3 regions of the Pilosibacter sp. NGB245 genome follow, and region 3 is predicted to be linked to each of the others. Evidence: predicted binding sites of a transcription regulator. Region 3 holds the regulator's gene; each other region holds the start of a gene.
What was found. The regulator LexA, encoded in region 3, represses DNA repair genes until DNA is damaged. The targets are predictions, from matches to a motif close to CNAACANNTGTTNG.

Region 1: the regulator LexA is predicted to act here: its motif matches at 4,885-4,898, upstream of ACXMYH_RS05480 (DUF6560 family protein).
Region 2: the regulator LexA is predicted to act here: its motif matches at 2,417-2,430, upstream of recA (recombinase RecA).

Annotation. Positions count from the first base shown of each region.
Region 1 is NZ_CM171584.1:1,214,435-1,225,499, reverse strand. Features, by position in the region: gene ACXMYH_RS05505 (hypothetical protein) at 1-132, opposite strand, end outside; gene ACXMYH_RS05500 (plasmid recombination protein) at 452-1,684, opposite strand; gene ACXMYH_RS05495 (hypothetical protein) at 2,072-2,821, opposite strand; gene ACXMYH_RS05490 (hypothetical protein) at 3,138-3,584, opposite strand; gene ACXMYH_RS05485 (hypothetical protein) at 3,613-3,993, opposite strand; gene ACXMYH_RS05480 (DUF6560 family protein) at 4,288-4,857, opposite strand; gene ACXMYH_RS05475 (hypothetical protein) at 5,103-5,411, opposite strand; gene ACXMYH_RS05470 (hypothetical protein) at 5,389-5,637, opposite strand; gene ACXMYH_RS05465 (TnpV protein) at 5,747-6,130, opposite strand; gene ACXMYH_RS05460 (DUF4368 domain-containing protein) at 6,127-8,049, opposite strand; gene ACXMYH_RS05455 (DNA topoisomerase) at 8,046-9,521, opposite strand; gene ACXMYH_RS05450 (CD1107 family mobile element protein) at 9,521-11,065, opposite strand, start outside.
Region 2 is NZ_CM171584.1:394,908-405,972, reverse strand. Features, by position in the region: gene rny (ribonuclease Y) at 1-355, opposite strand, end outside; gene ACXMYH_RS01750 (regulatory protein RecX) at 578-1,090, opposite strand; gene recA (recombinase RecA) at 1,215-2,291, opposite strand; gene ACXMYH_RS01740 (alanine/glycine:cation symporter family protein) at 2,894-4,246, opposite strand; glycine riboswitch at 4,395-4,498, opposite strand; gene ACXMYH_RS01735 (ATP-binding protein) at 4,969-6,360, opposite strand; gene ACXMYH_RS01730 (response regulator transcription factor) at 6,357-7,022, opposite strand; gene ACXMYH_RS01725 (Na/Pi cotransporter family protein) at 7,171-8,949, opposite strand; gene ACXMYH_RS01720 (S8 family peptidase) at 9,459-10,352, opposite strand; gene ACXMYH_RS01715 (diaminopimelate decarboxylase) at 10,945-11,065, opposite strand, start outside.
Region 3 is NZ_CM171584.1:1,934,281-1,945,345, reverse strand. Features, by position in the region: gene tnpB (IS200/IS605 family element RNA-guided endonuclease TnpB) at 1-247, shown strand, start outside; gene ACXMYH_RS08690 (hypothetical protein) at 432-1,079, shown strand; gene ACXMYH_RS08685 (hypothetical protein) at 1,045-1,293, opposite strand; gene ACXMYH_RS08680 (hypothetical protein) at 1,290-1,601, opposite strand; gene tnpA (IS200/IS605 family transposase) at 2,167-2,607, shown strand; gene ACXMYH_RS08670 (RNA-guided endonuclease TnpB family protein) at 2,570-3,688, shown strand; gene ACXMYH_RS08665 (hypothetical protein) at 3,808-4,320, opposite strand; gene ACXMYH_RS08660 (GNAT family N-acetyltransferase) at 4,591-4,710, shown strand; gene lexA (transcriptional repressor LexA) at 5,107-5,724, opposite strand; gene ACXMYH_RS08650 (LysM peptidoglycan-binding domain-containing protein) at 5,992-6,306, shown strand; gene ACXMYH_RS08645 (exonuclease SbcCD subunit D) at 6,524-7,657, shown strand; gene ACXMYH_RS08640 (AAA family ATPase) at 7,654-10,461, shown strand; gene ACXMYH_RS08635 (tRNA(Met) cytidine acetate ligase) at 10,638-11,065, opposite strand, start outside.

The DNA.
Region 1 (11,065 bases), 720 kb from region 3:
ATCTCTGGTGTCACCAGGTGCCTGCTCCCATTTTATAAGTCTAACCTTCTTCCATATCCAATATAGGTATATTATTAAAAAGATAACTATAACTGTAACTTTTCCATACAAGCAAAGTAAAATTATTTCCATGAGAATTCCTCCTTCTACATTATCGGACACTCTATCATTTCATTTAATTTTTCCTCTCTTAGTAACTCCGAAAGCTTTTGTAAATATTCTGTAACATAAGAGATTTCTGTTTTTTCTAATGGTTTCTCTTTATCTTTTAGCCTTGATTTAGTAATAGGAATTAATGTATTCGTAACAAAATCCGGAAATGCAGAAATAGCTTCTAACGCAAAAAATTTCTTACTATCATTATACTTCATCAACCTAAAGAATGGAAGATATTTTCCTGCTCCCTAAAGCAAAAGCACCTGTCATTTTCAAAACGAAAATAGCAAGTGCCTTAAAGTTCCATATCCTGTTTTTTGCTTTTCGCCGGAATTGTCCGGCTGACTTCACGCTCTGCCATTTCCTTCTTCTTGCGGCTCAACTGCTCTATAATGGAACTTTTGGCTTTCTTCTTGATTTGCTCCGTTCCGGCTTTTTTGACCTCCGGTTTCATCAGCGTAGTTTGGATTTTCTGAATAGTTGATTTCATAGCATTTGTGATTCTGGCAATCACGCCATCCAATCGTTTCACTGCATACTCAACTTCTTTCTTTGAAGCCTTACGCTCAGGGGAGAGAACCCACGCCTTAGACTGCTCCACCAGCTTAATATCCTCCTTGTGCGTTTCCAGTTTTACAGTATCAGCAACGACCTCAACCGCCTTGTCATAGGCAATATCGGCAACCTCGTCCACCAAAGCTTCCACATCTTCAATCTTCATCGTGAGTTCTTCCAACTTTTGCTCCTGTGCTGCCAGTTGCTCCTTTTGCTTGAAAAGAATATAGTCCTGTTTTTCCAGATATGCACGACCACCATATTCCGGTTCTTCTTCCAGTTGTAAGCCATGCTTTTTCGCCACATCAAACAGCAGCACTCGGCAAGCTGAATCGAAAGTCATCTTGCGGTTGTTTTTTCTTCCGACTGGCTTCTCCGGTTCCGGCAGTTCAAACCCCAATGCTTCCAAAGCCTTTTCCTGTTGTGGGGCAATCTCTCCATATTGATTTTCACAGTCGAACACATGACGCTCGTGAATATGAGGGGTGCTTTCATCCAAGTGCAGCGCCCAATTCAGGATATGGACATGAGAGCCGAAACGCTCATTTACGATTTCCATAAATTCTGTGACAATCTCAATGAGCAGTTCCGGTGGAACATGATTATCAAGTGTTCCAATCTGATAGACCGTTTCCTCTGGACAGGTCTTTTTGCTTTTGAGTAAATCACCGGTTTCCTTATTCCTTTCAGGGTGTCGGTTCTTCACATTTCTTTCGTTTTGTCCGGTTACAAAATCACGATACCGCTGACGATAAAAAAGCTGTTCCACATCTTCAAAAGTGGCAGACAGCTCATTTTCCTTATCGGGATTTTTGAAATTGCAGAAGCCATTGTAACAGTCCCAATAGAGATTTTGTTTGGCTCGTTCTTCGTCAATGTGTTCGCTGTTGGCAATGTCAAAACTGCGGTCATTGTGCTTCGGATTATAAACGCCATTCTTTCCAGCTCGTCCATTGTGCCTTGTTAATTTCACATGAGTTCCTCCTTTTCTTTTTGATTTCCCCGACAGGGGAGAAGGGCAGCGAAGCTGATTCCTTGCGGCTTTCTGCGTCAAGTAATACCCAGTACTAAGTGGCGAAACGCCACTTAACTGGGCAAGGCTGCCGCCCTTGACCTGCACAGGGGTATTGCATTCCCTGTACCCATGCACAAAGGGTTGCACCCTCTGTACTCCCGCCCGAACAAACTGACTTCGCCCCGTCCCAAGCTCTGTCAGTTCCTTCGGTTTTACAAAACAGTCCACCGGACTATTTTGCAAAAAGAAAAACCGACGCATGATCGCTTTACGCTCAATACATCGGTTTCTTCATCTGACCTTAACGGTCATATTCAGTTGTGGCAGATTAGACAATTTGAAAAATTACTCTGGCATATCTACTGAATAACTTAGATTGTTTCCTCTCTTGTCGCTCTTTAAATCATCATAATACCATAGATACATCGTTCTGTCATATACATTGATTTCAATAACACCATCTGGCTTTTGACCTTCTACTTCTAATGAGTAAATTTCCTTATCATGTGCATAGCCAAAAACAAATCTGGTATCTGGATAATTTGGATTCAAGTCCTGTTGAAAATCACTTAATTTTAAAGATGAATGAATTAGTTCTGTAATATCAGATATAAGAATGCTATCCGCTTTAGTTGTAACCGGTGTAGCATTCATAAACGCATATTGTACAGTTGCTTCCTCCACCTGTTTTTTGCAGCGTGCCATCACAAAACCTTGAACGGGATCATTATCGCTTCCTGCCCGATAGAAAATCGTATCATACTGTTTGCCATTCCATATATGCAATATTTCATCAACATGATTAAGAAAATCTTCTGGAACAGAAAATTCTTCATTTTCAGCATTCAAAGGAGAATTCAAAATAGCTTCTTCGACAGAACTATAATATATGAGTTCAGAATCCTTTTTATCGTAATCACTCAAATTGAATTCGACATATGCATTGTCTTTATTGTCATCTTCCGGAACATAAGTATAACGACCATTTTCAATATGGTCATCATAATCAACAAACAGTCCAATACATATCAGCGCTGCAAAAATCAAAAAAACTATTCCTACAATGATTAGCAATATTTTCAAAAATTTTTTCATACAAAAGTCCACCTTCTTGCTTCATTTCAGTAAATTATATCATACCGATATGAACAATTCAATTCACGCTCTATCAAGTAGTTTTTTACTTACCTATAACGCACATTTCCGCAAAATCCATAGTCTCCGATACTTTCCTCACAGGCGATATACAGTCGGAATTCTGTCAGCTCATGAAATAAGAAAAACCGACGCATGATCGCTTTACGCTCAATACATCGGTTTCTTTATCTGACCTTGACGGTCATATTCAGTTGTGGCAGATTACAGGTAATCTACAAATTTCCCAAAACAAAATAGGATATTTATTTTTATTCTATTCAACTACATACCCATATTCTGTGTGTGGTAAATACCTTACAGTTATCTTATCTCCTAAATCGCTACCTGTTCCCCAATATTTTAATGAATGTTCTTCTCCAGTTTTCTCGTCTCTAATATGTATTCTTCTTTCACTATTAGAGTTTTCTCCTGACATTGCACCTTGTGTAACTTCTCCGGTAACTTCAACTAAATTGTTAGATAGTAAATAAGGTATATCCAAGCAACAAGGAACAGTTATAAATATACCGAGAATCAATAACCCAACAACTGCCATCACATTGATTATTTTTTCCCATTTTTGATATTTTATTTTTTCTTCTTCATTGACAGCCTTTCGTTTTATAAACTTCCCATTTTTCTTTCTATGCAAAACATACATAATTAAGACTATAAATGATACTATAATCACTCCAAAAGTTCTAAACATCAATAATGCCATAAATTTGTACTCCTTTCAAAGCGACACGCTATTTATTAACAGCTTTATCAGCTAATCTTTTATCTCCCCATGGCGTTTTCAGCATAGGCTCATTATCAATAATTCCTGCTCTTAAAATTTCAAGGGGTTTTTCTAATTGTAAGATGTTTTTATTATCTATAATAATAGCAGTTTGAAATTCCTCAAAACTTTCAAAAACTCTGTCTTGAAATATAAAAGATATATTTTCTTTACATTCCTCTGCGTTAGCAGGTAAAACACAGGAACCCATCACATATTTTTTCTCATTATAGGAAAACTCAATAAGAGTAAAAGCCATATCATTATCATAATCAGACTTGATAATTTCCATTAGATCTTTTGCTTCAATAATGAGCGTTGGCTTTTCATTTTTCTTAAAACCAAACATGAATAACACCTCCAAGAATTAACTTTATCTTATTTTTCATTATACTTCATCAACTTAACGAATGGAAGAAAAAATTTGTGTGCAGAGTTCCTGTTCAAGCCTTGTAACGCGCATTTATGCAAAATCCATAGTCACCGATACTTTCCTCACGGGTGATATACAGTCGGAATTCTGTCAGCTCATGAAATAAGAAAAACCGACGCATGATCGCTTTACGCTCAATACATCGGTTTCTTCACCTGACCTTAACGGTCATATTCAGTTGTCTAACATCGTACTGTTATAAAATCTATGTCATTTACGATTTTTCTTATGCTGATTTGCCCAGTAAGATTTTACAGGGATTCTTCTTCTCTCTATATCCTCCATAAATTCTTCTTTGTCAATATTACTATCAATGGTAAATAATTTTTCTCCATTTACATATACACGCATAGAACCTTTCTTTCTCTCGCAATAGGTAATGTCTTCAAAGTGAAAAGTTCTCTTTCTGCCAAAAGTTGAACGCCATGTGATTTCATCTCCGTTCACTTCCAGTTTCCACATTACCATATTGACTATTCCGCTTATGCCTACTAAAAAAAATATTCCAAATATACAAATGACAAACATATCTTCTTTTTCCCTAAGACTCATAGCCGTACAACAAGCAAAAAATATTGTACCTACGATAAATGCCACGACAAGGAATTTCTCTGTTTTTATTGTATAATGCGTTCTAATTATTCCCTTTTTCTGTTCTTCCTCTCGTTCTTTAGCTCTCTTTTGTTGAAGATTTACAAGATATTTCAAAAGAAGAAGTACAACTAAATAGGGACCTATTTGTGTAATTATATTAAAACACATTCGTAAAAAATCATTCATTTTGCCCTCCATAGTCCCAGATATATAAAAATGATTGTTTGAAATCGAGCATTAAAAACCTCAATTTTTCATATTTTATTATACTTCATCAACTTAAAGAATGGAAGAAAAAATTTTGTGTGCAGAGTTCCTGTTCAAGCCTTGTAACGCACATTTCTGCAAAATCCATAGTCCCCGATACTTTCCTTGCAGACGATAGGCAACGGTCAAAACATCAGGTCTGCACCTGACATTTTAACCGCATATCAGCCCTGATTATCACATTGTCCCTGCTGGCTGTTCAGCCCATGCTTTTTCGCATATTCGCTGGCTTTCTGTCTGCGTTCCTCACTGTAAGGCGGCAGGAAGCGGATAGACAGACGGGACTTTGCCAGCTCATAAGAAACACCGCCTTGAACATTGGATTTTTCCAGTCTGCAAAGGTCAGGGTACTTCTTAGCAAAAGCAGCCAACCTCTTTTTCAATCCGGCGTTGTGGGTGTAGATATTTGCCTTGTCCTCGCCCTCATTAAAGAGAACAATTGTTTCTTTCTCAATCTTCGTAAGTCTCGCCATAGCAGCCCTCCCTATGGTTTTTCAACACACGCAGCTTGCAGTAAAAGCAGCGATACCACCTTTCAACACCTTCAGCACTCAGCTTAACGGAAAGCATATAAAACAGCTTCTTCGCCACTGGATCGGGTGCAAGGGCAGCTACCATACGCAAACGCTCGACAGTTGCTTTCAGGTTCGGACAGCCAAAGGCATAAAGGGCTTCCATTTCATTCCGGTTCATCTTCATTGTGTTTTCCTCCTTAAAGTTTGATAAATGAAAAGCGACAGACACTTCATAAGGAAATACCTGTCGCTTCGTTTACGATATAAATTTGTTGGTTTTGGACTTGATAAAATCAGCAGTAAATCATTTCCTGTCTGATGATTTCTTCGGCTCGGTTACGAATAGAGTTCATGGACTGTACCCACAACATCTGATTGTCTGCTTTCATGGTTTCGGTCACACCCTCGGCTTGTTTCATCTGCTCAATGATAAGGCTGCATCTTTCCGTTGCCTGTTCGTCCAGGTCAGCAAGGTAAGTATGCAGTTCGCCGGATAAACAGAGGGCAGAGAACCTTGTAGGGCGGTACTGCTCCAAATATGTCCTGTGCAGTCTGCCCCACATACCGATAGGGCGGTGTTCCTCCGGTAGCTTCAAGTCCGGCACATAGTAATCGCCCACAAGAACATAGTCCAGACCGTTGCTTTTGTCATGGATTCGTGATTTCAATTCTGTCATGCTATTTTTTCTCCTTTCACTTTTTGCCGATTTGATTTGCTTGTGGCGTTCTGTTCAACACACACATTGCTATCAGAACTTTTTTCTTCTGCTATACGCTCATGCTCCGCAAATTCTTTTGATTTCTCACGAATCTTTTTCATATACTTACGATTGGATTCTCGTTTTCTGCGAAGTCGTTCCGCCTCTTTTTCAGCAGCAATCCTTTCTTCCTCTGTTGGTTCATGCTGCTCCACAGGTACTTGAAATTGCCCGACATAGTTAAGATATATCTCCACCTCTGTGGTGCGGTCTGCACCTTTTCCTTGTGGCTCGTGAACCAGAATTTTGTCGATAAATTCATTTATCATGGCAGGAGTAAGTTCTGTAATGTTCTCATACTTTTTAACCAGCTTTAGAAAACGCTCCACATTATTTTGACCGCCTATAATCCGTTGCATATCAGCGGTGTCAGTCTCAATAATCTTGTTTAGCTCGTTCTGCTCATTTTCATAATCAGTAAGCATACTCTGAAAAAGCCTGTCCGGCAATCTTCCAATCACGTTATCTTCATAGATTTTCCTGATAAGCATATCCAGTTCGTGAACTCGCTTCTGATTTCTTTCAATGCGTTTTTTTACAGTTTCAGAAACAGCAATATCTTTCATCGCCGATTCTTCTTGCAGAGAATAGACAAACTCCTGCTCATTCAAAGAAACATAATGGCAAGTCTCTTGTATGGTTTTCAGAATGATGCTTTTAAGTGCTTTTGTTGAAATATGGTGGCAAGTACAATGCCGGTCATACTTCTGATAAGCAAGATTATATGTGGAACATTCATAACAATCTGCCGGATTGGAATAACTTGTCCTTTTTTCGCCTTTGGCAGTATAGTATATTCTTTCTCGCCCTTTCCGCTGCCTGTGATTATACATCGGCGCACCACAATCAGCACAGTAAATCTTTCCGGTCAGAACATTAGGCTCGCCCATAGGATCTGCTTTTCTTACATTCTGTCTTAACTTTTGAGCAAGCAGCCATGTTTCTTCATCGACAATAGGCTCTTGTGTATCATCAAAAACCACCCAATCTTCCTTATCTGCCCTTTTCGTCTTTTTGTCCTTATAGGAATTTTTGAATGTCCTGAAATTGACAGTCTTTCCGATATACTCTGGTCGGGCAATCAGAGTAGTAACCTGATTTCCTCGCCACATATACGGATTTTCTTTGTCATAGTTGCTTGCATGATTTCCAAGTCCCTTTTTGCCAAGATAATAAGATGGTCTTTCAATTTTTTCTTCTGAAAGTTCTCTTGCTATCTGATAAGGTCCTTTTCCCTCAATAGTCATGCGATAAATTCTGCGGACTACTTCAGCAGCTTCTTCATCAATAATCCAATGGTCGGGGTTTTCGGGGTCTTTCAAATAGCCGTATGGTGGGATATTACTTGTATGAGCGTTGCCGGAAGAACCTCTGGATTTCAGTACAGCTTTAATTTTCTTACTTGTGTCCCTGACAAACCACTCATTCATGATATTCAGAAAAGGGGCAAACTCACTGGTTTCTTGACGGTCACTGTCAATACCATTATTGATTGCTATAAATCGAACTTCCTTTTCTCTAAACAGAATGTCAGTGAAAAAACCTACTTGCAGATGATCTCTGCCGATTCTGGACATATCTTTGCAGATACAGGCAGTGATTTCTCCGTTTTTAACACCTTCAACAAGTCTGTTCCATGAAGGTCTGTCAAAGGTCGCTCCACTCCAACCATCATCGGTAAAATGAACAAGATTCGTAAAACCATGTTTCATAGCATAATCTTCAAGCATTTGCTTTTGATGAACTATACTGTTACTCTCTCCAGCATTATCATCATCACGAGACAGTCTTTCATACAAAGCAGTAATGCCATTGCTTTTATCTTTTTTTCTTCTCATGCTGAACTCCTTTCTTCAATTCCTATCCACTCCTTACGCTCACAAAATATCACATCCGTAAAGTGCTTCGGCGGTGTGGTATAATGCTCGCTAATCTTCGTCTGTACCCCGTCAAAGGTCTGCCCCTCGGAAAGCTCCGGCAGTTTCTTATCCTCCTGCTCCTTATCTTCCGTTGTCTTAAAAGAACGCTTAAAGGCATCCTCAAAATCTTTCCATCCGTTTTTTAAGACCGACTTGCCGGAAGTGACAAAGGTGTATCCCCCACAGGAAAGCTCTGCCTTGACTGTTTCATAAAGATATTTCTCCCCCGTAGCACACAGCAGTCTGTTGGCCACAAGGGATAAAATTTTTCGCTCCGTTTCCGGCAGGGCTGCAAGGTCAGCTTTGGCAATCTCCATTGTGGGGATAATCGCATGGTGGTCTGTGACCTTTTTGCTGTTTAACACTCGCTTAATATCCGGATTGAACATCCTATTTTCCTCAAACAATATGGAACCAAAAATTGCTTCAATCACATTTCCGGCGGTCTGCTCCATATCGTCAGACAAATACTGGCTGTCCGTTCTCGGATAGGTACACAGCTTCTTTTCATAAAGGCTCTGGGTGTACTCCAAAGTCTGCTTTGCTGTAAAACCGAATAGACGGTTGGCATCTCTCTGAAGCGTGGTAAGTTCATAGAGCTTCGGTGGTGCCACCGTCTTTTCTTCCTTTGCCACAGATGTAACAAGAGCCTGTCCGTTCAGACAAGCTCCTGCCACATTTTCTGCTTCTGTTTTATTGTCAATCCTCTCTGTGACTGCATCCACGCCACCGCAGAGGATATGAGCCATAAAATACTGCTCTTTCTTGAAATTCATAATCTTTGCTTCACGCTCTACAAGCATGGCAAGAGTAGGTGTCTGTACCCTGCCCACCTTTAACACCTTGCCGCCATATAAAACGGTAAAAAGCCTTGTACCGTTGATACCCACAAGCCAGTCCGCTTCCTGTCTGCAAAGCGCAGAATGATATAAGTGATCGTAGTCACTTCCCGGCTTTAAATTCTCAAAACCTTCCCTTATGGCACTTTCCTCCATAGATGAAATCCATAAGCGTTTCATGGGTTTGCTGCATCCCGCCTGTTCATACACCAAACGGAAGATAAGCTCTCCTTCCCGTCCTGCATCTGTGGCACATACCACGCTGTCTACTCTTGTATCATGCATCAGCTCCTTTAATACCCTGTACTGAGCAACCGTGTCTTTCTTGACCTCATGCTGCCAATGCTCCGGTATCATAGGCAGGCTGTCGTAGGTCCACTTTTTCCATGCATCAAAATAGGCATCCGGCTGTGCCAACTCAACCAGATGCCCCACACACCATGAAACGATAGAACCGTTTCCCTCCATGTATCCGTCTTTTCTCTCATCTGCACCAAGCACCTTGGCAATTGACTGTGCCACACTTGGCTTTTCTGCTATCACTAACTGCATTATTCTTCCTCCTGTTCCTCAAAGAAATCATCATCCGAACTTCCCTCTGATTCCTCATCTTCGTTCTCATATTCTTCGTTATCTTCCTCGTCCTCATCTTCATCCTCGATGAAATCCTCTTTCTTTTTGCGTACTACTTTGAAATAATACGCACCTCCGATTACTGCCACTGCAAGACCTCCCATAAGGATATAGGAAATCATAGGATTTGCCTGCTCTTTAACCTCCGTTTCTTCCGGTTCCTCGGTGCTTTCTGTATCTTCTTCGGTTCCCTCTGTATCTTCCGCAGCTTCCTCCTGCTTATTTTCCTGTTCTGCATTATTATTTGGCAATGCACTTTCAGAAGTCGGGATTGAAGACTCTAATGCGGCGGAGTTTTTCGGTAAGGTCTCACTGTTATCAGATGTGGTATTCAGCAAGTCATTTTCCGTAATCTCTGTCAGAAAATAGACCATTTCTTCCTCACCATCCCTGTCGATAATCAGATAAAACACCTTGTCCGACGCTGTCTGAATGGTATAAAATTCCTTGCCCTGCCCGGACTGCTTACTCTCCTTATCCTCATTCTCTCCTTTCTCCGAAGCATCCGCTTCCGCCATTGCCTGCTTTTTCTGCTCCGCAGGACTTGTCTGTGAAGTGGTATTTCCATCACTGTCTGTCTTTGTATGCTCTGTTACGGTTCCCGTGGCACTTCCCGGCTTGGTAGCTTCTGCATTGACCGGAAGCTGTTCTGCCGGATTTTCATCACTTTCATCTGCCGGGTCTTTATAGTATGGATTTTTCGTCTTGTAGACCTCCGACATATTTCCGGCATTGTCCATTGCTGAAATGGTAAAATACTCATACCCCGCATCAAATTGCTGCAGGCGGATATTCAAAGTTCCGTTTGTAAGGTCTGTAAATTCATATCCGTTGACATAGACTGCTTTTGCTCCGGAATCCGTATCATGTACCTGCACACTCAAAAGTCCGTCACTGACCGCAGCATTAAGCGTAGGCTTTGTGGTATCAATACATTTGATTGAACGGCTTCTCTCATAGGTATTTCCCTTCTGGTCAGTGACCTGCACATACACCGTACAGTTTTCAGAAACCTCCAGCTTTCTGTCCTCTGTCACATCCGTCCAGCTTCCATTCTGTCCTACCTTTGCCTGTATTTTTGCAATTTCAAAATTTCCTGTGTGTGCCACATCCGCAACTGTAAATGTCACGGTTGCTTTGTCATTATGCCATCCATCCGGCTGATTGATCTGGATTGTGACATTCGGCTTTTTATATGCACAGAGCTTATAATCCTTCACGCATACTTCGCAATTATGGTCATATTCATACGCACCACATTTATCCTCACAGGTACATTCCGGTTCTTTAGTGTCATTTCCAGATACCGTACCTTCCTCTGTACTGCTTTCTGTCTCATGTTCTGAACTGTTTTCTTCAGAACCGCTTTCCGTTTCCGGCTCTGTATCATTCTCGGTTCTGTTTTCCTCAGAACTACTTTCCGGCTCTGTATCCTCCGCATGAACACTCACTGCATAATTCCC
Region 2 (11,065 bases), 1.5 Mb from region 3:
AAGAACGTTTTCTTAAAGTTTCTTCCTTCGCGGCAAGACTGGATTCTTTTCTCTCCATTGCCTCAGATTTTTTGTCAAGGTTTTCCTCTTTGCTCAGTACGCGGCGCTCATAACGCTGGATCTCGGCTCTCCGTTCTCTGGTTTCCTTTTCAAGCTCGTTTTTCGCTTTTAAATTCTCTTCCTTCGCTTCCAGGAGAGCTTCTTTCTTCTTCGTCTCGGCGACCTTCAATGCTTCATCTATTATTTCTCTGGATTTTTCCTCTGCGCTTCCGATCTTACTCTCGTAACTTTTTTTATGGTGAGCCACAGCTATCTTCCAGGTAATAGGAGCCACAATAATTGCTGCTATCAACATGCTGATTATTGGTGACACAGGAGCACCTCCTTTATTTAGTTTTCATTGTACTAATTACAACACTTCAATTCTAAACTGTTTTATGCATTATGTCAAGTATAATGCCCGCATTCCGGGGACTTCTGTGCATCCCCACGAAGGTTGTCGAACTGCAGTCCGCGGGCTCTCTCAGCCTCTGAAAAGCAGCACTGCAGTTCCTGTTCACCGATCAAAAACAGCTTCTCACTCCCACTGTTTCATCGCACTGTTGATCGCGTCATAAGAAAAGCCTTTTCTCGCCAGGAACGCGTAGATCTTCTGACGCTTTGCCGGGTCCGGTTCCTCCAGATCGTAGTTTTTCTTTCTCAGCAGTCCGAGGATCTGGGCAGACTCGTCAACTTCCATATCCTCGAATATCATTTCCACCAGATCATCGCTGACACCTTTCTGGCGGAGGTCAAATTTCATCTGGCGGATACTCTTTTTATGTCCGTTTTTCTCTACATACCGCCTTGCATAGTCCTCATCATCCAGATACCGGTAATGTTTCAGAAAAAGGATCGCATCTTCAACAGAGGCTGGCGAAAGCTCCTGTTCCGCCAGCTTCTTACGCATCTCATTTTCTGTTTTTCCGGAAAACTGGAGATAGTAGAGTCCCTTATTTCGGGCTTCCCGAAACTCCTCCGGGATCGCCTCCCCATCTGCACCGGCATACATTTTATGTTCCCGGTGTTCTTCCTGTATCCACTCTCTCATCCGTGTGTTTCCTGTATCTTTCTATCTACAGTTATTCTTCTCCCTGTTATTCAGAGAAGTCCCTGTACTGTCTGCAGGAATGCTGTTTCTGACGTTCCGTGAAAGGTAACGCTGTTCCTGCTTTTTACTCGTCTGCCTCTGTCTCCGCCGCCAGTGTCTCCTCCGGAGCTGTCTCTGCAGCCATCTCACCCGGGACAACGTGCTGTGCTTCCAGTCCGTGGAGCTCTCTCACCTGGTTTTCGATCTCCTCACAGATCAGCGGATTCTGCAGCAGATAATTCTTTGCGTTTTCACGTCCCTGACCGATCTTTGCGCCCTTGTATGCATACCAGGAACCGCTCTTCTCAACAATATTCGCATCGGCAGCGAGATCAAGGACATCACCCTCACGGGAGATTCCTTTTCCGAACATAATGTCAAACTCGGCTTCTTTAAATGGCGGCGCGATCTTGTTCTTTACGACCTTTACACGGACATGGTTTCCGATCACCTCTCCGCTCTGCTTTAAGGACTCGGTTCTTCTCACATCGAGACGGACGGAGGAATAGAACTTTAACGCACGTCCGCCGGTCGTTGTCTCCGGATTTCCGAACATGACGCCAACCTTCTCACGGAGCTGGTTGATAAAGATCACGATACAGTTTGTCTTGCTGATGATCGCGGTCAGTTTTCTTAACGCCTGGGACATTAAACGGGCCTGTAAGCCGACGTGGGAGTCACCCATATCGCCGTCGATCTCTGCTTTCGGAACAAGCGCCGCTACGGAGTCCACGATCACGATATCGACGGCACCGGAGCGCACCATTGTTTCCGTGATCTCCAGCGCCTGCTCGCCGTTATCCGGCTGGGAGATATAGAGGTTATCGATATCAACGCCGATATTTTTCGCGTATACCGGATCAAGTGCGTGCTCCGCGTCGATAAATCCAGCGATACCGCCGCGTTTCTGTACTTCCGCTACCATATGGAGAGCGACCGTCGTCTTACCACTGGACTCCGGCCCGTAGATCTCTACAACACGTCCCTTCGGGACTCCGCCGAGGCCGAGAGCGATATCAAGGCTCAGAGAACCGGTCGGAACCGTCTCGATATTCATATTTGCGCCGGAATCTCCGAGTTTCATAACGGAACCTTTTCCGTAAGCTTTTTCGATCTGTGTGAGAGCCGCATCAAGGGCTTTTAATTTATCATCTTTATTCATATTTTTCCTCCAAAATCCGGAACTGCACTTTTTATTTTCCGGATAACAAAATCGATCAGAATCCAGGCGGTCTCCCGTAAAATCTGCAGGATCAACGCAGATGCCGCCCGATCAGTCATTAGACGCGAACAAGTGTTCTGTACTCGTTAATCATAATATAATCCCTGTAAAAAGTCAACCATTTCTTGTTGTTTCTTCGCATTGCGAAGCAGTATACTTCCCTCCCGTCTCCTTTCGTTTTATTCATTTGGCTTTCCACGATTCTTTCGGCGACCCGCCGGTGTGACGATCTGCAGCACATATTTTTTCGTGCTCACTATATCAGATCGGTGATCCGGATAAACTCCGGAAAGATTTCAGATATGGGTACTATATCGGATTTCCATCCGGCTGTCAATCGGCATCCTTCACAAATTCCGGGGAGATTTTTTTACATGTACCACTTGTTATCGCGACAATGCCAAGGCCTCGCGCAAGCGCGGACTTTGGCTCTTTGTTCGCGTAAATCAAAAAGACGGCAGCCCATGCCCACAATACACAGTCTGCCGCCTTACGCTCAGCCTTTCCGGCTGTCAATATTTCATTTTAAAAGACTTCTGCGTCTACCGCTCCTTCGATGCTCTCACCACGAGCCCGCTGAGTGCCAGCAGTGCAAGGACGTTCGGGATGACCATCAGACCGTTGAAGAAGTCTGCTAAAGACCATACAAGCTCCAGCTTCAGGCAGGAACCGATCACGATGCAGACAACAACAATCATGGAGTAAAGCTTTGACGCTTTCTCACCGAACAGGTACTTCACGTTGACAAGTCCGAAGAAATGCCAGCTTAAGATCGTGGAAAATGCGAAGAAGAACAGGCACACCGCGACGAAGATGATGCCGGCGCTGCCGAATCCTTTCATGAATGCCGCCTGTGTGAGCGCTGTGCCGTCCTTTCCGCTGCTCATAACGCCTGTCGTGAGAACGGAAAATACAGTCAGGTTCAGGACGATAAATGTGTCGATGAAGACGCTGACCATCGCGCAGAGTCCCTGATGATGCGGGGATTCCGCTTTTGCTCTCGCATGTGCGTGCGGTGTGGAACCCATACCGGCCTCGTTGGAGAAAAGGCCGCGGGCAACACCATAGCGGATCGCCTCGCGCACTGTGATTCCCGCGCCTGCGCCGAGAACTGCTTCCGGTGCAAACGCCCCCTCAATAATGGAAAGGAACGCTGCCGGAAGAGCCGTGATGTTCATGCAGATCAGAATCAGGCTGCCGACGATATAAACACCGGCCATGATCGGAACGATCTTCTCAACTACCGTTGCCAGACTCTTTGTTCCTCCAAGGAAGATCACCGCTGCGATCACTGCGACAACAATGCCGACGATCACCGGCGAAAGTTCCACATGGAATACCTGAAATGCTTCCACAAACGCTGCCCCGACGGAATTGGACTGAACCATGTTTCCCATAAAGCCCAGAGCAAGAATAATAAATACCGCGAACAGAGTGGAGAGCACTTTTCCAAATGTGCCCTTGAACGCCGCCTTGATGTAGTAGACAGGGCCTCCTGTCACCTCGCCGTTTACCTCTGTCTTATATGTCTGTGCCAGAACTGCCTCCGCATAGATCGTCGCCATTCCGAGGAATGCGCTGACCCACATCCAGAAGATCGCACCAGGTCCGCCTCCGATGAGGGCTGTCGCCGCTCCTGCGAGGTTTCCGGTTCCTACCTGGGCAGCGATCGCCGTGGCGATGGACTGGAACGGGGTCATCTCACCTTTCTCGTGCTTTTCGCCGTTCATGCTGAAATGTCCGAATACCTGGCGGACGCCTTCCACGAACTTTCTGACCTGGATGAATCTTAAGCGGATCGTGTAGTAAAGCCCTGTTCCGCATAGGAGAATGATCAGGAGAAAGCTCCACAGAAAATCATTTCCTTTTGTTACAAGCTGCATCAGTGTGTCCATTTTTGTTATCCTCCTCTTTCATGATCATAGCCGCGGCCCCTGCAATCAATTCCCCGGGCTCACGCGCAAAAAATAAGAGCTGATAAGATATCAGCTCTCCAAAGAGTAGAACATTTGCATACAACGGGGATTTTCCCCATTGTGGTTATTTGTATGCCCTGTCCTTTTGCCTGAGAGATCAACCGGTACCATGGACATGAACCGGTCTTACACCTTCGGCGCTCCATTCGGAGACTCTCCAGAGTGTCCATGCGGACGTTTGTCCGTCTGGACTGCACTTATGCATAACATCCTATCACAATTTCTTCTATACATCAACGTATTTTTAAGCTAAACTAATGAATTTTGTAATTTTTGTAAAAAGTGATGCAATGATGGCAGAAATCAAAAGTGATTTCCTGCAATCTGACGAATGTGGATTTCGCTTCGCCTCCTCATCTCCTGTGCAGCCCGGATTCAACATCTCTCAGCTGCACGATCCCGGATCAGCTGCGTTTCCTTCAGCCGGAGAACGGGATTCCAATCACTCTCACCCGGCCTGCACACTGATCACAGACATCGTCCGGGAACAAGTGAAAACACGTTTCTCGAGTTTCCCCTTGTTATCGCGGCAGTCGCCAGGTTCTCGCGCAAGCGCGGACTTTGGCTCGTTGTTCGCGTAAATCATAAAAAGTTGCCGTACGCGGACACTCACTGCACGCGCACGGCAACTGATCAAGTTCTCACTCTTCCGTATTTTCCTTCTGTTCTTCCTGCTGCCTTTCTTTCTCAAGCTCCTGCTGCTTCAAAGTCTCCGAAAAATCCACCCGGATCTCCGTTCCTTTTCCTGCCTCGCTCTCCAGGGAAAGCTTCGCACCGTGCTGTGCCACGATATGTTTGACGATCGCAAGGCCAAGTCCCGTACCGCCGGTCGCCTTCGAGCGGCTCTTATCAACACGGTAGAAACGCTCAAAAATCCGCTCCTGATGCTCCGGCGAGATCCCGATCCCGGTATCCTTTACAGAGAGGAAGGTATGTCCGTTCTCCGTTCCCGTCGTCACCGTCACCGATCCGTCCTTCTTGTTATAACGGATCGCATTGTCGCACAGGTTGTAGATCAGTTCCTCCATAAGCTGCCGGTCCGCAAAGACAGGGGCAGCCCCGCCGCGGACGCTGATCGTCACATTCTGCTTCTTCGCGTTCATCTGGAGCATGTCCACGCATTCCTTTGCAAGCGGGAACAGATCCAGATCTTTATACTCCACATCCTTTTTCCCGCCATCGAGCTGGGAAAGCTGGATGATATCGTTGATCAGTGAGAGTAGTCTCGATGCATTCTTGTGGATCTCCGCGGCGAACCGCTCTGCGTTGTCCCCGGCCATCCCATGTTCGATGAGCTCCGCGTATCCGGAGATTGCCGTGAGCGGCGTCTTTAACTCGTGAGAAACATTTGCCGTGAATTCCTGGCGCACCTGGGAACTTTTTAAGATATCCTCATGCTGCTGCCGGATCTTGTTCATAAACGGGACCAGCTCCTTGTAGGCAGCCTGCGTCCCGGGTTCCGAGAGATTCTCCGCCATCTTCTCGATCGGTGCCACCAGATTCTTCGTAAAGTAATTGGACATCAGGATACAGAAGAAGAACAGGAGCACAAACACGCCGACAACTGTCAGCATCATGTTCTGGGTCAGAGCAAAAATATTGTCGCCTTCCCTTGCGATCCGCAGGATCCGGCCATTGTCCAGACGGATCGCGTAATAGAACATGTTTTTATCCAGTGTGGTCGAGCGGCGGGTATCGCTTCCTTCCCCGTTTTCCAGCGCCATATGGATCTCCGGACGGTCCTCATGGTTCTCCATCGCGGTAAAGTCCGCATTGCTGTCAAAGATCACATTTCCGCTGGCGTTGATCACCGTGATGCGCAGCGTATCGGGATTCAGATCATAGGCATCCGGGTGCAGATCCGAGATACTGTCAAAGATATGCATATTTTTCATGACAAGTGCATCCGCCTTCAGATCCCCGATCACCTGTTTCTGATAGACCCCGTAAAAAACGAATAAAACACACAGCAGTGTCAACAAGATTGAAAACACTGCCGTGGCAAGAAGTTCTATATGGATTTTTCTTTTCATTCGATCATGTACCCCACATTTCTCACTGTACGGATCATGGAACCCGCCTCGCCGAGTTTCTGTCTGAGCGTCCGGATATGCATATCCAGAGTTCTCGACTCTCCTTCAAAATCGATGCCCCAGACACGCTCCAGGATGATCTCACGCGTCACAACGATCCCGGCATTGTGGAGCAGCAGCTTTAAGAGTTCATATTCCTTGAAGGTCAGGCTGCATGGGGCATCCTTCACATACACCATGTGCTTCTCATCATCCAGGAAGATATCCCCCAGGGTCAGGAACTTGTCCTCCTCCATCGTTCTTCTGAGCACCGCCTTCACTCTCGCGATAAGCTCCATCACACCGAACGGCTTTGTCAGATAATCATCCGCGCCGACATCGAGTCCCTTCACCTTGTCGATCTCGGTGCTCTTTGCCGTCACCATGATCACCGGAAGTTTCTTCGTCTCCGGGCGGCGGCGGAGCTTCGCTACGATCTCCAGTCCGTCCTCATCCGGCAGCATGATGTCCAGGAGGACAAGATCCGGCTGCTTCTCTTCCAGCTTTTTATAAAAATCATGAGCGCACTCAAAGCCCTCTACCTGATATCCGCTGTTTTTCAGTGCGAACATCTCAATTTCCAGAATATTTTTATCATCTTCCACTGCATAGATCAGAGCCATGTTCTTCTCCTCCTGTCTTAATTTCTGTCATTTTCCGTCATCGGCCTGATTCAGATCATGATTTTTATTTCACGATCCATAGTGCCGGGCAGCTATGCGTTCCCACGGCATACCGCCCTTTTCTCCTACTATCTTACTACACATTTTCCTAGACTGGAAGCGCGTATTTATCACGATACTGTTCCACCATCGCCGCAAACTGCGGATCTCCGTCTCTCTTTAAATTTTCCAGATATCCGTGGGCATCAAAACCATCGCGCTCGATCTCGATCACGCTGATCGCGATATTGGAACAGTGATCGGAAACACGCTCCAGATTCATAGAAATGTCAGAGAGGACAAAGCCCTGCTCGATCGTACATTTTCCCTTCTGGAGTCTCTTGATGTGATTTGCCTTCACCACGGTATTGATATCGTCGATGACTTCCTCTAACGGCTCCACCTTTGACGCCTCATCCGTATTATTCGTCTCGAACGCATCAATGGACATGTCCAGGATCTCCTTGACGGCATCTAAAAAGATTTCCAGCTCTTTGTCTGCCTTGCTTGAAAAATGCATCTCTTTCTCTTGCATCTCCTTCGCGGAATCCTTTAAATTCATGCCATGATCGGAAATACGCTCAAAATCACCGATGCAGTGAAGGAGCAGGGATACCGTATGGCTGTCGTTTCTGGACAGATTTTTTCCGCCGAGCTTTACCATATAGGTTCCGAGTTCATCCTCATAACGGTCTACAAGGTTCTCCAGCGCCTCCACGCGCTCTGCCTTTTCTTCTGAAAATTCCTTTAAAAGTTCTACTGATGTAAAGAAGCATTCCTTCGCCAGCTTTGCCATCTGGATCGTTGTCTGACGGCACTGCTCTACTGCGAAACCAGGAGTGTCGAGGAAACGCGGGTCGAGAAGACGGAACGCACTCTTTTCCTGCTCTGCGACAGGAACTTCCTTCTTCTGCTCATCCGGGATCGTGAGACATGCCAGTTTTACAAGTCCGTTGCCAAACGGAAGGAGCAGGATTGTCGCCGCAATGTTGAAGCTGCTGTGGATCACTGCGATCCCCATCGCATTTGCCGCTGTATCGAGGAACGAAAAATGAACGACCGCATTGATCGTGTAAAAGACGATCATAAAGATCACGGTGCCAATAATATTAAAGTACAGGTGAACAAGCGCTGCACGTCTCGCATTTTTGGAGGCGCCGATACCGGAAAGCATTGCAGTCACACATGTTCCGATATTCTGTCCCATGATGATCGGAAGAGCCGTGCCGAAGTTGACTGCTCCCGTTGCACATAACGCCTGAAGAATTCCGACCGATGCGGAAGAGCTCTGGATGATCGCAGTGAGGACAGCTCCGGCGATCATTCCAAGGACCGGATTTGAGAACATGGTCAGGATCCCTGTGAATTCCGGTACATTCGCAAGCGGTTTTACAGCACCGCTCATGGTCTCCATTCCGGTCATCAGGATCGCGAAGCCGATCATGATCGTTCCAGCATCTTTCTTCTTCTCCTTTTTGGAGAACATGATAAGGCAGACACCGATGAGTGCAAGGGCCGGTGAGAACGATGTCGGTTTTAAAAGACGTACAAAAAAGTTTCCGCTCTCAATTCCTGTAAGGCTCAGGAGCCAGGAAGTAGCAGTCGTTCCGATGTTGGCGCCCATGATGATGCCGACCGCCTGCGTCAGCTTCATGATACCCGAGTTTACAAAACCTACGACCATGACGGTAGTCGCGGAAGATGACTGGATCACCGCTGTGACTCCGGCACCTAAAAGGACCGCCTTGATCGGATTTGATGTCAGTTTTTCAAGAATTCTTTCCAGTCTGCCGCCGGAAAGCTTTTCGAGACCATTTCCCATGGTCTCCATTCCGTAAAGGAACAGCGCGAGCCCGCCAAGCATCGTCAATACTCCAAAAAAGTCCATAAAATTCCCCTCTTCAAAATTTTGATCATTCATTAACTTTTTACATTTCTTTCTTACCATGTATCAGAATATCAAGGAAATGTAAAATGCTTGACAGGGATTATGTAAAATCTGTGTAAAATTGTGTTTAAAAAATGAGATGTTTTTATACTGGAGTCGATTGATAGAATCTGTAGATTATGGTAGAATTTTCTCATGGTGTCACCATAACGGTAGGCGGTTGGTCCCCGAATTACATAGAACCTGTAAAGGAATCTTATGGAAAGGAGGGGATGCCATGAGCATTATTGATTTCATTGCGGTCGTGAGCTTCGGTCTTGCTTGTTTCGGACTGGGGTATACGCTTGGAAAAGATACTGTAAATGCAAAAAAATAACCGCCCCGACCTAGCAAATCGAACGGTTATTTTTTTACTTAATGTCTAGGATCACCCGTCTATCGGTGACACCTCTTTATAAACAATATAACATACTCGCAACAACATTTCAATATGTTTTCGTTTGCTATCTTTATCTCTCAAGCATTTTCCCCACATCCAACAGTCCCCATCCCTGCTGGTTTCTCGGCAATCCGATATCCACCGAACTTTCCCGCAGTCTCAGTTTCACATCCTTATTTGACATGTCCGGAAAGCGTTCCAATAAAAGAGCGACAGCTCCGGAGACGATCGGTGTGCTCATGGAAGTGCCGCTCTTGATCGTATACTTGTCGGCTCTGCTGGAGCAGCTCACAACGCTGCAGCCCGGTGCAACGAGATCCGGTTTGCAGATGCAGGCCGCCGTGGGGCCGCGGCCGGAATAATCCACCATCCGGTTTCCACCGACCAGTACCTCCCGGTCATCGTCCGAACAGCCGACCGTGATCACCTTCCGGCTGATCCCCGGCGTCGTGATGCTCATGGTCCGCGGCCCATTGTTTCCGGCCGCCACCACGACCACAAGCCCGGCGTCCCATGCCCGGTTCACGCCTTTCACGAGGGCGGAATTCTCACTCATCCCGCGTTTCGAGCAGGCGCCCACCGATATATTTAAGATCCGGATGCCAAGCTGTTCCTTTCTCTCCAGAACCCAGGAGATCCCCGCCAGAACATCCGAAGAATAGCCATTTCCTTTTCGGTCCAGGACTTTCACCATGATAAGATTACACCCCGGTGCGATCCCGCTGTACCGCCCGCCGGACATTCGCCCGCTGCCGCCGATGATCCCGCAGATATGCGTCCCATGCCCGCAGTCATCATACGCAAAATTCCGCCGGTTCACCATATCCGCGAAACCGGTCACCCGGCTGTCAAAATCCCGGTGAAGAAAGATCCCGGTATCCAGAACGGCCACGCCGATCCCCTTCCCGGAAAGCCCCATCCGATATGCGCGCTCACAATGGATCTGATCTTTGATATGATTCACATGCAGGATTCCTCCATGCATTCTCTCTTACTTATAAAATATTCTGTCTGCCTGTTTTGTGCGCCCTGCCGCTTTCCGATCAGTCCGAATCCATCACCGGAACTTTCCGGTCTGTGCATATCTTCTGACAGCACTCCCTGTCTTTTCTTTGTTTTCCACATTCTTCAGAATTACGGTCAAATCTTAAAGAAATCTTAATAATTCATTCAAAGAATATACAATCATTTTCCGGCCCGGTGTGCTATACTTTAACCATAAGAAATGCACGAGATATTTTAAATCCTTTATCCTAAACCTTTTTGAAATTGAAATCCTAAATGATGAATCCCTGTACGAGATGTACAGGGTTTTTTCATGTCTTTTTGTTCTGGCAGACCTGACACCCACAAGACAAAGCATGATTCTCTATTGCCCATGCGGTCACCTGAAACCGGTCCCAATTTCGCGTAAACAACAAGAGACGGTACCGTTCACCAGGAACCATACCGCCTCTTTTTTCTTTTAACTGACCGCCTGTCATTTTTCAGATCCTGCCCGCCGGCATGGATCCGGCCGCACACCATCTCATATGATCAGGCTTTTCTTTTTTCCCTTACACGTTTCTGACATTCTTAAGAATATCGCAGAAATCAAATGTAGCAAAGTAATCCTTCGGAGTCTCTGCACGGCGGATCATCTGAACGCTGCCGTCCTCCTTGAGGAGAAGCTCTGCG
Region 3 (11,065 bases):
TGATGCATCATGGTATGAGCTGACAAGACAGTTAGAGTATAAGGCAAAATGGAATGGCAGGAAATACATCAAAATAGATACATTTTATGCCAGTAGTCAATTATGTTCTGTTTGCGGGTATCAGAATCCAGATACAAAAGATTTGTCAGTGAGGACATGGATATGCCCGAAATGCGGAGCAGAACATGACAGGGATATCAATGCCGCGAAAAATATACTGACAGAAGGATTAAGACAAATAGCATAAAGAAATATATAGGGCAGGGACTGCCCAAATTAACGCCTGTGGAGATAGTAGGTTACGAGGTCGATGAAGCAGGAAGCCCATTGGCTTAAGACAATGGGTAGTTCACCCAGAGGTTCAATGCAGTCTTTCCTGTGCAGTGATATAACTGTCGTATCAGGGATATTACGGGAAAGGAGAAAGCACAATGGATGAAACCGCAAAGAGAATTACAAAGCGAATGAGTCCGAAGGAAAACGGAAAGAGACGGAAGGAAGAATGTTCCGTTTTTCTGTCGCACCGTAAGAGAGAATCGCTATGGGAAAGGATTTCCATATGGAGAGAAGACATTGTCTGCATTTATCAGAGACTGAGGTACGGATACTGTTACCGTGACACCTGGTCGATCGACCAATGGTTCCTTACGGTTGTTTCGAACATGATCCATGACCTTCGTGTTAACAGTCATGGCTACCCCGGCTCCTTTAAAGGAGCGGAAGAAGAAAACATCCGGAAATGGGACCGTATTCTGGGAAGAATGGAATTTCTGTTCCGGGAAGCAAATGAGGGCACGTGCAGAAAGAAAAATCCGTATGAGAAAGAACATGACCTGGCACGGGAAGAATTCACGGCAAAATACGGCATGTTCGGAGAGAAACTGAAAACGGAAGAGGAGATTGCAAGGGAAAAGCGGGAGCATACGCATCGTCTGTATACGATGAGCGATGTTCCGAAATATGCGGAGATATCGGAAAAGTGGCTGGCGGCCGAGGGAGAACTGCGTGAGTACCGGGACCGGTGCCTGAAGCAGGGCATGGAGCTTATGACGAAATATTTTTGGAACCTGTGGGATTGATAGGCATGGACGGGTAAAAAAGCGGCGGGGAGTCGAAGGAGGATTCCCTGCCGCTTCTGTCGTGGGCTTTCTGTTTCTTCCGGTTGTATGCCCTGCCGTTCGGCATGGTCCGCGTTGCCGGGTTCAGGATGCCCCAGGTGGAACGCCGTAAGGAATGGTATGCTTTTTGTGCTTTCTTAGTCTGTTTGCTGATCGGGACAAATGATTTCTTCATGCAGCACCTCGATTCTGTTCCAGTGTTTCCATGATGCCGTTGCAGAATTCCATGTAATCGTTGTGCCCGAAAAGAAGCATCTTGTTGCGTAAGGACTCCATGGATTTCTCAAATTCCGCCGTATCTTTCTTTCTGACTTTGCAGAGAATGATACGGTACGGGGAATCGTCCCGTGAGAATTCGTTTCCTAACCGCACGGAAACATGGTTCTGCGCGAGCAGGGAATCCGCAAGATAGTCCTTGTGGTCGATGTACATATATGGGACGGACAGGATGGACAGGCCGTCCAGTCTCAGAAAATTTTTCATAGGCTCCTCCTTTGTGATAGCTGTCTGTAAGGAAAAGGCTGCGAAATTCACATTCCGCAGCCGTGGTGCCTGAAACCGTACCCCGGCACCAGCGTGATCGCTCACGGGTTTTCTACAGGGGGATTATTTACCATTGATATTTGCTGAATTAGCGTACCATGAACCGAAAGATACAACGGATAAAAAATAACAAAACAATCCATGTCACTGAACGTTAACAATCCCATCTGCATTTTTAAAGACCCTGTACGGAAAATTCTTTAACAAGAATCAGCAAGAATTCTCCCACCTCTATAGGTGGTGAGATGAATTGCCATCTCTTGCATAGTGTGATAGTTGGTATGTAGATATCAGATTATTGCACATAGCTGTGCTGTGTATTGTAAACTTCTCATATATTGATTTTTGTAGTCGTGCTATATCATCAATTCTGCATAAAATGAATAAGCCTGAAGGAAAAATAGATTGCAGATCAAACAGAACAAATGTTCTGAAATGTAATAGACAAATGATCTCATTTGTGATATAATTAAATCAGTCGAAATAAAAAGAAAGGCTGATAAATATGAGAGAACTTGACAATAATGCACATTCAGTATTTTTACTCTGTTATCATCTGATCCTGGTCGTAAAGTACCGGAAAAAGGTCCTGAATGATCCGATCTCGGATCGCGCACGAGAAATCTTTGAATACATTGCGCCCAAATATCATATCACCCTGGAAGAGTGGAATCACGATGAGGACCATGTCCATATCATGTTCCGTGCCCATCCGAAGTCGGAACTCAGTAAATTTATCAATGCCTATAAAAGTGCCAGCAGCCGTCTGATCAAAAAAGAGTATCCGGAGATCCGGCAGAAGCTCTGGAAGGAAATGTTCTGGAGTCAGAGCTTCTGCCTCCTGAGTGCCGGCGGAGCTCCGATCGAAGTGATCCGTCAGTACATCGAGACACAGGGGGAGAAAAAATATGAACGTAGTATACCGGTTTCGGATCTATCCCAATAAAATACAACAGGAACTGTTTGCAAAAACATTTGGATGTGTCAGGTTCGTATATAACCGGATGCTGTCAGAAAAGAAGGAATGCTATGAAAAGACCGGAAAAAATCTAAAGGTCACTCCGGCAAAATATAAGGCAGAATTTCCATGGCTAAAAGAAGTGGACAGCCTTGCTCTGTGCAATGCCCAGCTGCACCTACAGATTGCATATAAAAACTTTTTCAGGGATCCATCGTTTGGTTTTCCGAGATTCAAGTCAAAAAAGAATCCTGTTAAAAGCTATACCACAAACAGTGTCAATGGAAATATCCTGTTAAAAGATGGGAAACTGAAGCTCCCCAAAACTGGCTGGATCCGGATCCGGCAGCATCGTAAGATCCGAGAAGATGCCTGCCTGAAAGGTGCATCCGTCTGTCTGGAAGCTGATGGGCGGTATTATGTTTCTCTTCTGTATTTTTGTGAAGAAAAGCCAGTGGAAATAAGGAACATAAGGCAGGCCGTCGGACTCGATTTTTCCATGAAAGAACTATATGTAGATTCCAATGGAAAACATGCAGGTTATCCGCACTATTTCAGAAACAGCCAGGAAAAACTGGCGAAAGCGCAGAGAAAACTGAGCCATTGCCGGAAGGGAAGCAATCGTTATAAAAAACAACAGAAAAAAGTGGCGCGGATCCATACACATATCGCTCACCAGAGAAAAGATTATCTGCATAAAGAATCAAGAAAGATAACCAATTTCTATGATATCGTATGTATCGAAGATCTGGATCTGAAGACGATGAGCGGGGAACATCATTTTGGAAAAAATGTTCATGACAACGGCTGGAGAATGTTCACAGATTTTTTGCAGTATAAACTGGAACGGGAAGGGAAGAAACTTGTCCGCATCGACCGCTGGTATCCAAGTTCCAGAACATGCAGCTGTTGTGGAAAAATAAAACATGATCTGAAACTGGAAGATCGGGTATATCTTTGCAGCTGCGGAAACCGGATGGACCGTGATGAAAATGCGGCGGTCAACGTCTGCCGGGAAGGCCTGAGAATATCCGGGATCATATTAGAAAAAAGCGAAAAAGCATCATAAAAATATATCAGACAAAAAGAACCGTGGGACACACGGGGATCGCTCGTGAATGCTTTGCCCAACGGGGTAATCGAACGAGAAGCCCCCACTTCAAGCGTGAGCTAAGTGGTGGGAGTATGTCACATGTCCGCTTCAAACAGGAACGTCTGATTGTACTGATCAAGGGCAATCTGCATTTCCATGATTTCGCCGGAGATATGTTCGTAATCCTGTTTTACCAGTTCTGGATCGTAATTGGTATAGCGATACTCAGGAACGGCATTCCTGGAGCTGAATGCATGGGAAGATTCCCTCATTTTCGGAAGGCATTTCCGCATGGTGTCCAGGGTCGCTTTGCGGGAGTTGAGCTGTGCCATCCTTACCAGAATGCTGTCGACGCTCATTTCCGTATCGCCTACCATGATCTTTGCTGTTGCGTTGGCCAGGTTCAGGGCGTGCTTGATAATAACGGTTTTTCGATCAATTTCTTTCAACGTCTCGGAAACGGCGGAGTAGTCATACTCCGGAATGACCGGTTCCTCGCTGACGGCGGCAACGTATGTACGGGATGTCGCTTCCTTGGCTTCCCAGTAGGACTTTTCGTCCGCCAGGCTTTTGAGCAGTTTATTGGCATAAGCCGAAGTCATTTTCATGATGTATTCGCCTCCTTCGCATCAATTCCTTATGACACGATTATAAGGCGAGAGAGGGAAGATGTCATTGAACCCTTGGTTTAAAGAAACCCATAAAAGAGGAATATCCCCGTCAATGACGAGGATATTTTCAATGCTGGTATGTAACAGTCTGCTGAGAATGATAAAGTTGTTCAGGCTTGGAAGTGATTTCCCGGCGATCCACTTATAGATTGCCTGCGGGTTCTCAAAGCCGAACGCACCCTGGATCTCGCGATTGGATGCTGCGGATTGCGACCATATCGTAAGAATGAATATGAGATCGGGTTTCATCTGCTTCCGCAATTCTGGAGAAAAGGCTACGCAGTGGAAGCTGCATCGGCTGTCATCAACTACGCGTTTTCCATTTAGAAAGCAGACGCACTGTTTGCAGGACATAATCCTCATAATACTGAATCTGCAAAGGTTTTGCGTAAGCTGGGTTTTCACTATATTGGTGACGAATTTTACGAACCAACCGGCTTATATCATCCGTCCTATGAATTAAAGCAAAAACATTAGAATCGCAGATTCTGGTTTGCCGAGCTCTATAGGAGTAAATGATACATTGGAAAATCATGAAATAATATTTAACCCGACAAACGGCTGCATCTCATTTCGGGCATAAGATATTTCGACTGGTATTCTCGAAATAGGGAAAGGGACAACAGCGCAAGAGCACAGCCTGGAAGATATGAAAAAATCTCCGACAGTTCCACTGCAAAAACACAGCGGACTGCCGGGGATTTTTCTTTTGTTATAAACAAATCAACTCATCATGCGGAAAAGACCGATGACTTTACCGAGGATCTCTACGTGATCCAGGATGATCGGGTCCATCGTGGAGTTTTCTGGCTGGAGACGGAAGTGACCGTTCTCTTTGTAGAACGTTTTTACGGTCGCGGAGTCATCAACGAGCGCAACGACTTTATCGCCGTTCTCGGCGTCCGGCTGCTTTGCAACGATGACTTTATCACCGCTGTAGATCCCTGCTTCGATCATACTGTTTCCTTTTACCTTTAACATAAATACTTCTTTATTCGGGAGCATTTCGGCAGGGATCGGAAGATAATCTTCGATATTCTGCTCCGCGAGGATCGGAGTTCCGGCGGCGACCGTACCGATCACCGGCACATTTACAACTTCACGTCTTGTAAGAGCGAAATCATCATCGAGAATCTCGATAGTTCTCGGCTTCGTCGGATCCCGGCGGATATATCCGTTCTTCTCCAGGGATTCCAGGTGGGAGTGGACCGAGGAGGTGGATTTCAAGTGAACCGCCTCACAGATCTCGCGCACAGCCGGCGGATATCCTTTCTTTAAGATCATTTCTTTTATATATTCAAGTATTTCTTTCTGCTTATCAGTAATTTTTCCCTGACTCATGAGACCCCTCCTTTTATTCGTCACGGCGATTAGGAAAATGGCAACCGCGCATACACGGGGAGACATTTGACGACCGCTGTAATAATCTGCAAAAGAATATTTCTTCTCTGCATACATAGTATCATAAACTGCGAAAAAAAGCAAACTTTTGTTCGAAAAAATGGAGAAAAAGAATTGACAAACATATGTTCGCGTGATAGAATCTAAACCAGAACAGATGTTCCCGAACATGAGTTTGCACTTACTGAATACAGAGGAGGAACCAATATGAAGAAGTATTTGATCGCTCTTGTGATGATCGTGATGATCATGTCCTGCTTTTTTGGAAAGACCCTGGTTATGGCGAATGAAGACGAGGATGATGCCGTCTATAACCGCTATTATACGACGATCGAGGTGGAAAAAGGTGATACCCTCTGGTCTGTTGCAAAAACTTATTATCATCATTCCGGTATGTCCGTGCGGGAATATGTATATGAGCTGAAACTGATCAACGGAATGGTTTCTGACGAACTCCGTGCCGGTGATATGATCTCCGTGGAGTATTATGCGGAGACGCCGGGAAACCCGTATATAAAGTGATGATATAAGACAGAAAGATACAGAAGAGAGGATGCGGAGAGAAAGACTCTCCGGGCTGCAAACGAGATCCTTTGGGCAGAATGATGTCCGGGGATCTTGTTCTTTCTCCGGGATACTTGCATTCCAGCTGACCGGCGGCCAAAAGTTCCTTGCTTGCTATTGCCGGGATAAAACGGTACAATAGGAGGAGCAGAAGAGAGAGCAATAGGAGGAACCAATGAAATTATTCCATTTATCGGACCTTCATATCGGAAAGAGAGTCAATGAGTTTTCGATGATCGAAGACCAGAAATATATTCTTAAAAGAATTCTTGATCTGGCGGAAGAAGAAAAGCCGGACGGGATCATCCTGGCCGGTGATATTTATGACAAGCAGATCCCGTCCGCGGAGGCGGTCCAGGTGTTCGACGAATTTATCACAAGGCTTGCCGGGAGAGCGATTCCTGTTTTTATTATCAGCGGGAACCATGATTCGGCGGAACGGCTGGCTTTCGGCGGAAGACTGTTGAACAGCCGGGGGATCTACCTTTCGCCTGTATATGATGGGAGTGTCACGAAGATTCCGCTGAAGGATCAATACGGAACAGTCTGGATCCACCTGCTCCCGTTTATCCGCCCTTCGACTGTGCGGCATGTATTTGAGAATGAGGCGGATCTGGTAACGGATGTCCAGACTGCGGCGGAGACGGTGATCCGCCATATGGAGATCGATCTGAAGGATAGAAACATCCTTGTCGCACACCAGTTTGTCACGGGAGCTTCCAGGTGCGAGTCGGAGGATGTTCAGGTCGGTGGTCTCGACAACATTGACGCAGCGGTCTTTACACCGTTTGATTATACAGCACTTGGACATATCCACAGTCCCCAAAACGTAGGAACTGACCGGGTTCGCTATTGCGGGACTCCCTTAAAATATTCATTTTCGGAGGTGGACCAGGAGAAATCAATTACAGTCGTGGAGTTGGAGAAAAAAGGAACAGTAAGGACCAGCCTGCTGCCGTTAAAACCTCTCCGGGATATGAGGAAGCTCCGGGGCACTTATCTGGAACTTACCGACCGTTCTTTTTACAGAGATATGAACCGTGAAGATTATATCCAGGTGACCTTGACGGACGAGGATGATGTGCCGGACGGTCTTCAGAAACTGCGTGTGATCTACCCGAATATCATGCAGCTTTTGTATGACAATCAGAGGACAAAAACCACTCAGGAGGTCGATGCAGCGCAGGCCGTAGAAAAAAAGACAGAGATCGAACTGTTTTATGAGTTCTATGAACTTCAGAATAATCAGCCTATGACGAAACAGCAGAAGAATTTTGCAGAGCAATTGATCCGGGAGATAAAAGAATGAAACCTGAAAAACTGGTGATCAGTGCCTTCGGCCCATACGCGGGGGAGAACACGATCGATTTTGAACAACTTGGAGAACACGGTCTTTACCTGATCACGGGAGATACCGGCGCCGGTAAGACGACGATCTTTGATGCGATCACATTTGCCCTGTACGGTGAGGCAAGCGGAACTGTGCGGGAAGCCGGAATGTTCCGGAGCAAATATGCGAAAGCAGAGACGGAGACGTTTGTGGAGCTGACTTTCGCCTATCAGGGAAAAGAATATATCGTCAGAAGAAATCCGGAATATGAATGCCCGAAAAAGCGAGGAACCGGATTTACAACGAAAAAAGCGGATGCGGAACTGATCTATCCCGACGGACGTCAGCCAGTGGCAAAGATGGGCGCGGTCACAAAGGCTGTGACGGAGCTGATGGGTCTCGACTATAAACAGTTTACTCAGATTGCGATGATCGCCCAGGGGGATTTCCAGAAACTTCTGATCGCAGGGACTGCGGAACGCGGAGAAATCTTCCGTCAGATCTTTCACACGGAGATCTTTCAGGAGATCCAGTGGCGTCTGCGGGACGAGGAAAAGCGCAGACGAAAAGATTATGATGATCTGCGCCGGAGCATTACCCAGTACCTGGAGGATGCCTGCTTTGAGGAAGATCCGGCGGCGGAACAGGAATTTAATTCCTTAAAAAAGGTACACTTTGAAGGAAAAACAATGCGGGGGATCGAGCTGCTGCGCAGTGAGACAGAAAAAGAAAAGGTACATCTGGAAACGCTGGATGGATCTGTGCAGAGCCTGGAAAAGCAGATCCGCGCGGTAAATGAAAAAAAGGGAAAGGCGGCCCAGATCAGACGGATCGAGGCAGAACTGGAGAATAAAAAACAGGAACGGGAACGACTGAATCCGGAGTATGAAGCGGTCCTTGCAGAATGGAAAAAAGTGGAGAAAAAGTCGGAGCTTCGCGAAGAACTGGCAAAGAAAGTTCAGAAACTGGAACTGGATAGTCAGAGATTTCTGGAACTGGATCAGAAAAGAGGAGAAGCGGCTGGGAAAGAACAGACACTTTTGAGCGTTCAGACAGATAGAAAGTCGATGCAGGAACAGACGGATCTTCTGCAAACAGAACTGGAGAACCGGTCTGGGGACAGAGAGAAGATTTCCAGAGCACCGGTGGAGAAAGAGCAGCTGTCAAATGCGAAAGAAGCACTTTTGCGACAGAAAAAGGAACTGGAAGAACACCTGGAGCGGCTTGAGTCGACTTACAGGGAATTGAAAGATGTGCAGAAAGAGTACGCAATCTCGATTTCCCTGCGTGATGAGAGCCGCATACGGTATGGACACCTGGAAACACTGTTTCTGAATGCCCAGGCCGGCATTCTTGCACAGGATCTGGAGGAAGGAATCCCCTGTCCGGTATGCGGTTCCTGTCATCACCCGGCTCCTGCTGAGCTTGCAGAAGAGATCCCGGATCAGGAAGAACTGAAACTAAGGAAGAAGGAAGCTGAACGGGCAGGAGTGAAGTCTGAGAGGCTGAGCGAGAGAGCCGGAAACTTAAAAGAAAATCTGGATCTCGAGATAAAGAGGATAGTGGAGCTTCCTGCCGTTTTGAAAGCAGACCTGTATAACAGGATATCAGAGATATCGGATCCTGCGGAGTGTATGACGGCAGCCAGACTGGCGATAACAAAGACGGAGAAAGAACTTTGTGAACTGGAAATCCGTATCAGATCGAATGCAGAACAGCTGAAACAGCTAAAAACGCTGGAAGATTCAATAAAGAAGCTGGAAAAGGCTCTGGAGACGGCGAAAGAAAAAAATACGGCGCTTGCCTTGTCGGAGCAGAACCTGTTGACATCCCTGTCAATGCTGAAGGTGCAGGTGAAAGAGCTTCAGGAAAGGCTGGAAGGGCAAAATGCGGCAGAGATCGAAGAAAACCTGAAAATGATGAAAACGCAGAAAAGGGAGCTGGAGCTGGAAGAAAGCAGCGCGAAGGCTAAAATGGAAAAATACCAGAGAGATATGGCGAGCTTGGATTCTGCGGTGGAAACACTGGAAAAACAGATCGGAAAAAGAGAAGAGCTGAAGGAAACGGAACTCTCAGAGATGCTGGAACGCCTGGAGACGAAAAAAACAGGAACATTAAAACAGCGGGAACAGCTCCATTCGGCTTTACAGAACAACCGGAAGATCTACGAGAAGGTCTGCACCTGGCAGAATCTCATGGAACAGACAGAACAGGAATATATCTGGGTCCACTCACTTGCGGACACGGCAGCCGGGACACTGAATGGAAAGCGGAAGATCGAACTTGAGACCTATGTCCAGATGGCGTATTTTGACCGGATTCTGAGGCGGGCGAATATCCGGCTGATGACGATGAGCAGCGGTCAGTATGAACTGAAAAGAAGTGAGACATCGGGGAACAAAAAGGACAAGAGCGGACTGGAACTGAATGTGATCGATCACTATAACGGAAGTGAGCGGAGTGTAAAGACGCTCTCCGGCGGCGAAACGTTCCAGGCCTCGCTTTCCCTGGCGCTGGGACTTTCGGATGAGATCCAGTCTATGGCAGGCGGGATCCAGCTGGATGCCATGTTTGTGGACGAAGGATTCGGTTCTCTTGATGAGGATGCGCTGGACCAGGCGGTAAAGGCACTGGGAAATCTTGCGGACGGAAAAAAACTTGTCGGTATCATTTCTCATGTTGCGGAGCTGAAAGACAGGATTGAAAAAAAGATCGTGATAACAAAAAAACGCGGTCGGGAAGGCGTGGGAAGCACTGTCAGAATATCGGACGGCGTGATCTGAAAACGTGCGTGACAGCAGATCCGGCAGGAAGAGAGCTATTCCAGCCAATGTCCGTCGCAGTCGGAAGAAGTGTCAGCCAAATATGCGGAGAAAAGGAACCGGAAAAAAGAAGCATCTACATCGTAGATACGGTGATCTAAAATGCAGATGCGCGGTAATTCAATTGCCGATATAGTTCACGGGATCATGATCGGCGAACGGGTAAATTCGTTTTTTTGTACCTTTCCTGATTTCAGCTCCCGCACCATCCGGCAGATCTCAGATGCGGTCAGATTTTTCTCAAAAAGCGGATAGACTTCCGGGGAGAGAATCTCGTTGGCATCAGCGGTCTTGACGATGACAGGGATATCGCAATGCTTTTTCAATTCCGATAAAAGTGCTGCGGATGTTTTTCGGAATCCCAGGATCCGGACCCATGGAGCGTAATCGCAGGCAGCAAATCCCCGTTGGTCCTTGTCTGTGATATCCAGCATGAGATTCATAAGAGCGCGGCTGACCTTCGCGTAAGTATACTGCCGGTCTTTTCTGGCTGCGGTCAGTGCATCGGTTCGGAGAAATTCCAGACGGTTTTTATAGAGCTTTGCGGCGAGGTCCTCCGGCATAC